2 regions of the Psychrobacillus psychrodurans genome follow, and region 2 is predicted to be linked to the other one. Evidence: riboswitches for the same ligand, from Rfam matches in the RefSeq annotation. Region 2 holds a riboswitch; the other holds the start of a gene.
What was found. Region 2 has a riboswitch for S-adenosylmethionine ahead of ACQCPR_RS13595 (methionine ABC transporter ATP-binding protein). Riboswitches for the same ligand answer to the same signal wherever they lie in the genome.
Positions count from the first base shown of each region.

Region 1 (4,560 bases), 550 kb from region 2:
GAGGCATTACTGCTTCAAATCGCTCTTCCCCGTCCTCTAAGTTAATGGAATTGATGATTGCTTTTCCTTGGGAATATTTAAGTGCTACTTCTATTACTTTTTCATCTGTCGAATCAATAACAAGTGGTACTTTAACTTTTTTCACGACCTCTTTCATGAAGTTAGTCATATCCTCTAGTTCATCGCGGTCGGGATTTGCGAGGCAAATATCAATAACATGAGCTCCACCTTTAACCTGTGCTCGCGCAATTTCAGATGCTTCTTCAAACTTTTCATCCACGATTAAACGTTTAAACTTCCGAGAACCTATTACATTCGTACGCTCCCCTATAAATAAAGGACGCATTGACTCATCATATTGAAGAGGCTCAATTCCAGAAACAACATGCCCTTGTCGACCCGACTCTACCGGTTTACGTGGAGCAAGATCTTGTACTGCTTCTCGGACTGCTCGAATATGAGCAGGGGTCGTTCCACAGCATCCACCCACAACATTCAACCATCCCTTTTCGGCAAAGCCTCTTAGCTTTTTAGAGAGTGATTCTGGAGATTCATGGTAATGCCCTTCTTCATCTGGTAAGCCGGCATTTGGATAACAGCTCACATATCCATCCGACAACTCAGATAACGAGCGGATATGATCTGTCATAAATTCTGGTCCTGTCGCACAATTTAAGCCTACCGAAAGTGGTTTAATATGCTCGATTGAAATATAGAACGCTTCGATACTTTGCCCTGCAAGTGTCGTTCCCATTGGTTCAATGGTTCCTGAAATCATAATAGGTAGCTCTTTATTCAATTCCTTAAACGCCTGTTTGATACCTATTGTTGCAGCCTTCACATTCAGCATATCTTGACTAGTTTCCAGTAAGATAACATCTACTCCACCTTCTACTAAAGCCTTTGCTTGCACATAAAAGTCGTTCGTAAGTTCATCGAATGTGATACCACCTGTGACTGATAATGTTTTTGTCGTCGGTCCAATTGCCCCCGCTACAAATCTCGGCCAATCCGAAGTAGAAAATTCCTCTGCACATATTTTAGCTAGCTGGGCTGCTCGAAAGTTAATATCATGTGCTTGATTACCGAGATCATATTCATTTAACACGACAGGAGTCCCACCAAATGTATTCGTACAAATAATATCAGCTCCAGCAGCTAAATATTCACGATGGACGTGTTCAATAACATCCGGTTTTACTATATTTAAATACTCATTACAACCGTCGTATTCATCCCCTCCGAAATCTTCGGGATTAAGATCTGCATTTTGAATCATCGTTCCCATTGCACCGTCAATAATTAGTATTCTTTCCTGGAGTTGTTGCTCAATTAGATGTTTGGACATAGCTGAACCCTCTCTCTTTCTTTCGATCAATCTCTTGAATATAATGAATTAATTCAAGAGACATATCGTATCGGAAAAATGGCGTAATTATATAAATACCGTTGAATAGCTTCGCTGCTGTATCTATTAATTCCTTTGAAATTTGGATACCTTCTGCAGTAGCTAGCTCTCTATCATCTCCACATAAACGCATACGCTCCAGTACCTCTTCGGACAATTTTATACCTGGCACTTCATTGTGAAGGAATTCTGAATTACGACTATTAGTCAGTGGCATAATTCCAATGAAAATAGGGGTTGATAAATGCTTAGTCGCTTCATAAATTTCATGAATTTTATCTTTCGAGTAGACAGGTTGTGTGATGAAATAATCTGCTCCACATTCTATTTTCTTCTCTAGTCGCTTCACTGCACGGTCCAGAACACGAACGTTCGGATTAAAAGCAGCAGCTACGGAGAAATTAGCTTTTTTTCGTAGTGACTTTCCTGAGAAAGAAATACCTTCGTTTAATTGTTTGATTAGTTGTATCAATTCTAGGCTTGATACATCATAAACACTTGTTGCTCCAGGGAAATCACCAATTTTCGTCGGGTCTCCTGTTACAGCAAGAATATCATGGATTCCAAGCGCATCCAGCCCCATTAAATGAGATTGAAGACCGATTAAATTACGATCACGGCATGTAATATGAGCAAGCGGTCTAATATTTTTTTGGTGCTTTAACATCGAGCCCATTGCCATATTACTAATACGCGGGGAGGCTAATGAGTTATCCGCCATTGTCACTGCATCAATTCCAGCAGCATATAGTTTTTCCGAACCTTCCATGAATGTAGTCGTGTCAAGGTGACGAGGAGTGTCTAGCTCAACAATAATCGTCCTTTCTGTTTTTGCTTTTTCATGGAGAGCCAGTGTGTTAGTCGGCTTGGCGTCTTGAATAATAATCGGCTTTCTGTTTTCAACAACCTTACTCGTAATCGGTGCTAAATGACCAATATGTTTTTTTACTGCTTCGATATGCTTTGGTGTCGTCCCGCAGCAACCTCCTATTAGTCGTACTCCAGCATCCCTAAGATATAACGCCGCTTTTCCAAAATATTCAGCATCGGACTCATAGACAATTCGCCCTTCATCTATATCCAGTAAACTCGCATTTGGATAAGCAGAGAGAAAAGCCTTATTCGGAAGGTTTACTCCTTCAAATGCTTGAATTGTATGATGGGGACCTAGTCGACAGTTGACTCCAACTATGTTCGCCCCAATTGCTTCAAGCTGAAGTAGAGCATCATTAAGTGGTAAGCCATTTTGAAGAATACCGGGCTCATGCATGGATACTTGGGCTATAATTGGTATATCAGTTAAGGTACGAAGATAAGTCACAGTAGTCTTTAATTCTTCCAAGTCATAATAGGTTTCGAGTAATAAACCATCTGGATCTCCCGCTAACAGTTGGATGGCTTGCTGATCAAGTGAATGGATAATCTCATCGAGAGTGGCATCACTTTTCCGAATTCCTCGAATGCCCCCAATCGTACCGAGGACAAATTGGTTGCCCGGTGCAGCAGCTCTTTTAGCAATTTGGATAGCCGCTTCATTTATTTCTTTCAGTTGGTTTTCTAGCCCGTAACGCGCCAATTTAATGGCATTCGCTCCATACGTATTCGTTTGAATAATATCTGCTCCGGCCTCAATATAATCCTGATGTATCTTCTCAATAATTTCCGGCTTTTGAATGTTTAATTCCTCATTGCAATAGTCAATTCCGTACGAATAAAGTAGCGTACCCATTGCCCCATCCGCTGTCAGTATAGACGACTGTAATTTCTCTAATAACCTCATTTGTATCCATCCTCTCCATATAAAAAAGCCTTCCATGAAAAGAAGGCTTTACGAGTATGCTAGATACCACCTTCTCATCTTTCAGACTTTGTAAAGTCTGCTGGATTTAGCACCTGACCAATTAATTGGCTGGTTGCTGAAGCTTCGTAGGGCCAGTCCCTCGGCTTCTCTTGATAAGAATTTCATTATTCAATTTTTTAATTAAACATATCGTACCTTTATTCCACTAAAGCGTCAAGATGTGTTTTGAATTTTCTATACACTTCGCTAAGTGTTTATTTATCCTATTTAAGTGATTTTCTTCTTCATTCTAGCGATTCTTCGCTTCATTCTAGTGATTCTCCACTACATTCTAGCGATTCTCCACTACATTCTAGCGATTCTCCACTACATTCTAGCGATTCTCCACTACATTCTAGCGATTCTCCACTACATTCTAGCGATTCTCCACTACATTCTAGCGATTCTCCACTACATTCTAGCGATTCTCCGCTTCATTCTAGCGATTCTCCACTACATTCTAGTGATTCTCCGCTACATTCTAGCGATTCTCTCTTTTTCTATCTTTTTCAGTATATGCACAGGTTCTTTACCATATCCATTTATACTTAGTGTTTCTGGATGTTCCTATCTTGGTTAAATTCATTGATTGCAAGATTCTGTGCGCGATATATTTTGATTCTAAATGTAGAAAGTCTCTACATTGTTTATTAGTTATAGTATCGCTAATCAGCATAAACCAATCCCTTATGGCCCTTTCATGTCCGAGCTTATCAAAATAACCACAACGAGGACAAGTCCAGCCATTTTTTCTTTTTTCCATTCCATGAAAATTACAGCTTTCACACTGGACACCGCTTCTTAAATTTTCAGGATTAATACCCCAGCGTGTGCACATTGGAAAAGGAATATAAGTTTGTTGACCTACTTTTATTTGATTTTCAAATTTTTTCATTTTTTCAGAATCAAAATATACATTTTCGCGGGGAAGATTACGTAAATATACTGGGATGGTTTGCGGGAGAATAGCACTAAGTTTTTTCGGTGGTTCAATTACTCTCACTTTTGGATTGCTAAGAACAATAACACCGTATATTGGGATTGTCAGCCCATGATTCCCCAGCCATTCTTGTAGTAATTGAATATTTCGCGATAACTGAATTTCTGGGCTTTCAAAAACATCGACTTTACCATTGGGTGTTTCGCGCTCTAACTGCGCAGGGTTTTGTTTGAAAAATAACTTCCCACTTATATTTTTACTTTCGAGAATTACTAAGAAATAGGGAGTAAGAAAAATAGCATCTATTTGGAACTTACCGTTTGAATTTAATCCGATATTTTCAACGAAAAAGTATTCAAAAGGAAATGTATA
Region 1 is NZ_CP189791.1:3,316,687-3,321,246, forward strand. It holds gene metH (methionine synthase) at 1-1,348, opposite strand, end outside; gene ACQCPR_RS16355 (bifunctional homocysteine S-methyltransferase/methylenetetrahydrofolate reductase) at 1,329-3,188, opposite strand; SAM riboswitch class I at 3,260-3,368, opposite strand; gene ACQCPR_RS16360 (NERD domain-containing protein) at 3,778-4,560, opposite strand, start outside.
Region 1: it holds a riboswitch for S-adenosylmethionine, as region 2 does, so the genes downstream of both, ACQCPR_RS16355 (bifunctional homocysteine S-methyltransferase/methylenetetrahydrofolate reductase) here and ACQCPR_RS13595 (methionine ABC transporter ATP-binding protein) in region 2, are expected to answer to the same signal.

Region 2 (4,560 bases):
GGATAGTAGGATGGTTCGGGCGCTTAATATACTCAAGCGGGCGGTTGCGACTTCTTCTCGGGCGTTCGTCCTCACCCGGGCGGATAGCAGGATGGCTCGGGCTCTTAAAATACTCGAGCGGGCGGTTGCGACTTCCTCTTGGGCTTTAGCCATTCGCCCGCACAAAAAAACAGACACCCGAAGATGTCTGTTTCCTCAAATAATATTATTATTTTACGGGTACTACCGATCCGCCCCACTCGCTTAGGATGAAGTCTTGAATTTCTTCAGATTTCAATGCTTCTACTAATGCTTTAATCTCTTTATTGTCTTCATCACCTGAGTTTACAGCAATGATATTCACATATGGAGATTCAGAGTCTTCAATTGCAATAGAGTCTTCTAATGGATTGATACCAGCGTCTATTGCGTAGTTAGAGTTGATTAATACTGCATCGCCTTCTTCATTCTCATATAACTGAACCATCAGAGCAGATTCATAGTTAGCGTCAAATTCAAGATTTTTAGGATTTTCAACGATGTCTTTCACTTCAGCTTTTGTTTTGTCAACACCATCTGCTAATTTAATAAGACCTTTTGCTTCTAACATAGCAAGAATACGTCCGTGATCTGCAACAGAGTTACTCATTAGAATTGTTGCACCTTCTGGTAGCTCTTCAATAGAACCGTATTTTTTAGAATATAAACCGATTGGTTCGATATGTATACCGCCTGCATTAGCGAAGTCATATCCAAAATCAGCTTTTTGTGATTCAAAGTAAGGGATATGTTGGAAATAATTCGCATCCAAGTCACCTGAATCTAAATCTTTGTTTGGTAATACATAATCTTGATACGTTTCTACAACAAGTTCAATTCCTTGTTCTTCAAGAATTGGTTTAACTTCTTCTAATATAACTGCATGAGGTACGTTCGATGCACCTATTACAAGTTTACTACCCTCTTCTTCTCCGCACGCTGCAAGTGTTAATGCACTCACTGATAATAAAGCTCCAGCTAATAACTTCTTCATTTTCAAATCTCTCCCTTTTTACCTATGATTTCTATGTGATCGAGTACTCTCGTTTACACCTATTATCGTTTATCTATTTTTGTAGTAATTAAATCGCCTATCCACTGAATTATAAATACCATGATTAATATTAGTATTGTGGCAACAAGTGTTACATCTGTTCTACCTCTTTGGAATCCATCTAAGAATGCTAGCGTTCCTAGTCCCCCAGCACCTATAATACCGGCCATAGCTGTATAACCAACTAGTGAAATTCCCGTAACCGTAATCCCTGATACTAATGCGGGCATAGATTCTGGCAGTAGAACCTTCCAAATAACAGTAGAAGTTTTAGCGCCCATCGATTTAGCTGCTTCTAGTACTCCTTTATCAATTTCTCGTAGAGCTATCAACACCATACGAGCGTAAAATGGAGCAGCTCCAATAACTAAAGCTGGGAATGCAGCATTTGGCCCACGCATTGTTCCAACTAAAAACTTCGTTAATGGGATTAATAAAATAATCAAAATAATAAATGGAATGGAACGGAATATATTAACGAAAGCACCTGTTAACCAGTTTGCTAACTTGTTCGCCCATGCTTGATGAGGACTAGTTAAGAAAAGTAAAAGACCGAGCACTAGCCCAATAATTGCTGTCAGTATAGTAGATACTGCAGTCATATATAATGTTTCAACGGTTGCTTCCCACATTTTTGGCCAATCAACATTAGGAAATAAATCATTAATCATTGTTGATCACCTCTGTATTTACTTTTTGTTCATGTATATAGCGGATGGCCTCATCCACCAATAATGCATCTCCTTCTAGTTGAAGGATTAAGGTACCAAATGCGCCATTTTGTGTATGCGAAATATTACCTTGAACAATATTGACTTCTAAATCAAATTGCTTAATAAGTCTAGACAATATTGGTTGTTCTGTTTGCTCTCCAACAAATACTAGCTTTATCAGCTTGCCATTTGGATATAGCTCTTTTAAATGCTGTATTGTTTGTATTGCTTTATTGGAATCACTGACTTGCGAGACAAAACGTTTCGTAATAGGTTGTTGCGGGTTTTGGAATACATCTAGTACTTTTCCTTCTTCTACCACATGACCTTTTTCCATTACTGCAACACGACCGCAAATCTTTTGAATAACCTGCATCTCGTGGGTAATCAATACAATTGTCAGCCCTAATTTTTCATTGATACTAACTAATAAGTCTAAAATTGAGTCCGTAGTTTCTGGATCTAACGCAGAGGTCGCTTCATCGCAGAGAAGCACTTCTGGACGATTGGCTAATGCCCGTGCAATTCCGACACGTTGTTTTTGTCCTCCTGATAGCTGTGAAGGATAATAATGTCCGCGACCTTCTAAACCAACTAAATCAATTAGTTCCTCTACTCTTGAAGAACGTTGTGCTTGTGGAACACCAGCAATTTCTAATGGAAAAGCAATATTTTCCGCAACCGTTCTTGACCATAACAGATTAAAGTGTTGGAAAATCATACTTACCTTTTGTCTTACTTGACGAAGCTTCACTTCATTTATCTTTGTAATATCTTGATTGTTGACGATAATTTGACCCGAAGTTGGCTTTTCTAATCCATTCAATAATCGAATAAGTGTACTCTTTCCTGCACCACTGTATCCAATGATGCCGAAAATTTCACCTTTCTTTATGTCAAGATTCACCTCTTCAACTGCAACGATTGTACCTTGTTTCGTGCTAAATTTTTTCGAAACATTATTTAAACTAATCATGGGAACCTTGCCACCTTTCTACGAAATGCTCAATTGCCTATCTATCTTCAAGAAATATTGTATGAATTTTTAATCCTGCATTTTAAAACTACTCAATGAGTCAACAGTTACTATGTAAATACATATACTTCCCATTTCTATCTAAAAAAACCCTCCTGCAAAAGAGCAGAAGGGTTTTAAGTTATTTATTTTAATAACGTTCATCCATTCTCTCATTTCCCAAAGCAATAGCTTTGCGTGATTTGGCACCATTTCATTTACATGACGGTTGCCGGGCTTCATAGGGCACTTCCCTCCACCACTCTTAATAAGAGTAACACTATTTAATTTGTTGGTATATCGAATATTATCACACGACTACTTGCTCGTCAATACTTTTTATTGTCTCTAATATAAATGGAACTGCTTGAAATGCATATATCTTTTTATGTACAGTTCCACCTTTAGCGATTATCAGACATGGTACGCTTTCAATATAATAATCCATTGCAAAATTCTCTAGATAGTTAATATTTGCTTGGCCAATTGAAAAAGGCATCATCTCTTGTACAACTTGCATCATTTTACTTGCAACTTGGCATGTTCCACATAAGGGTGTATAAATATAGAACATTGTAAGCTGACCACTGTTCTTATGGTCGTTCCACTGTTCAAGTGTCCATTCATTCACATTACATCATCCTAAAGTAAATATTGTCTCTTCACTTTTATATTAACACTTTTTAATATGGATGCCAAAACTTTGAACGGTGTAGTCGCCACTTCACAATACATTGGATTGGTATATAGATGAATAGCTTCAGGGTATTCTTTCCTGACGATGGAGCGAATTTGCTCACCTGATCTATCCGCATCTAAAAACGCATAAATAGGAATACCGTCGTAAGGACTTAAAATCTCTTCTAGCTTTACATTGGATATCGTTCCGTTTGTACAAATAATTTCTGTTGATTCATCAAGTAATTTTAAAAGCTTTAATTTATCTGATCTTCCCTCAACTATAATTATTTTTTCACTAAAGACAATAGCCATTCAGCATCTCTCCCAACTATGCCCTTTCCAATATTATATGAAAAAAACGCCGACATTAAGCGGCGTTTTCATAATTATTCTGAAATTAATTCTTCGTATTTTTCTGGAGAAAGTAAACCATCGACTTCCGTTACATCAGCTGGCTCTACAACAATCATCCATGCATTTTCATAAGGGGATTCGTTTACATATTCAGGGTTATCTTCTAATTCTGTATTTACATCTACTACTTTACCGCTTATTGGTGCATACAGTTCAGATACAGTTTTTACAGACTCTACACTACCAAATGGATCTCCTGCTTTAATATCATCTCCGACTTGTGGAAGCTCGACAAACACGATATCTCCAAGCTCTGATTGTGCAAATTCAGTAATACCGATACGGATATTTCCGCCTTCAGTCTTTACCCATTCGTGCTCTGCTGAGTATTTTAAATCTTTAGGTGCGTTCATATATATACCCCTCTCCATTAATAATACATTCATCTACTATATTCACATATTTTTATAGTAAAAACAAGTGACTTTAAGAAGTCTTCCAAACATCCTCAAACTGTTGTTCCTTGAAGCCTAGCGTTAATTTTTCACCATCAAAAACAACTGGACGTTTAATAAGCATTCCATCAGAAGCAAGCAAGGCTAATTGCTCATCTTCTGACATTGTTGGAAGCTTGTCTTTTAGACCAAGTTCACGATATTTCATACCAGAAGTATTAAAGAATTTTTTGAGTTCTAAGCCACTTACTTCGAACATTTTTTGAAGCA
Region 2 is NZ_CP189791.1:2,771,174-2,775,733, forward strand. It holds gene ACQCPR_RS13585 (MetQ/NlpA family ABC transporter substrate-binding protein) at 209-1,012, opposite strand; gene ACQCPR_RS13590 (methionine ABC transporter permease) at 1,075-1,743, opposite strand; gene ACQCPR_RS13595 (methionine ABC transporter ATP-binding protein) at 1,736-2,761, opposite strand; SAM riboswitch class I at 2,971-3,075, opposite strand; gene ACQCPR_RS13600 (thioredoxin family protein) at 3,111-3,431, opposite strand; gene ACQCPR_RS13605 (toprim domain-containing protein) at 3,443-3,793, opposite strand; gene gcvH (glycine cleavage system protein GcvH) at 3,868-4,248, opposite strand; gene ACQCPR_RS13615 (arsenate reductase family protein) at 4,322-4,560, opposite strand, start outside.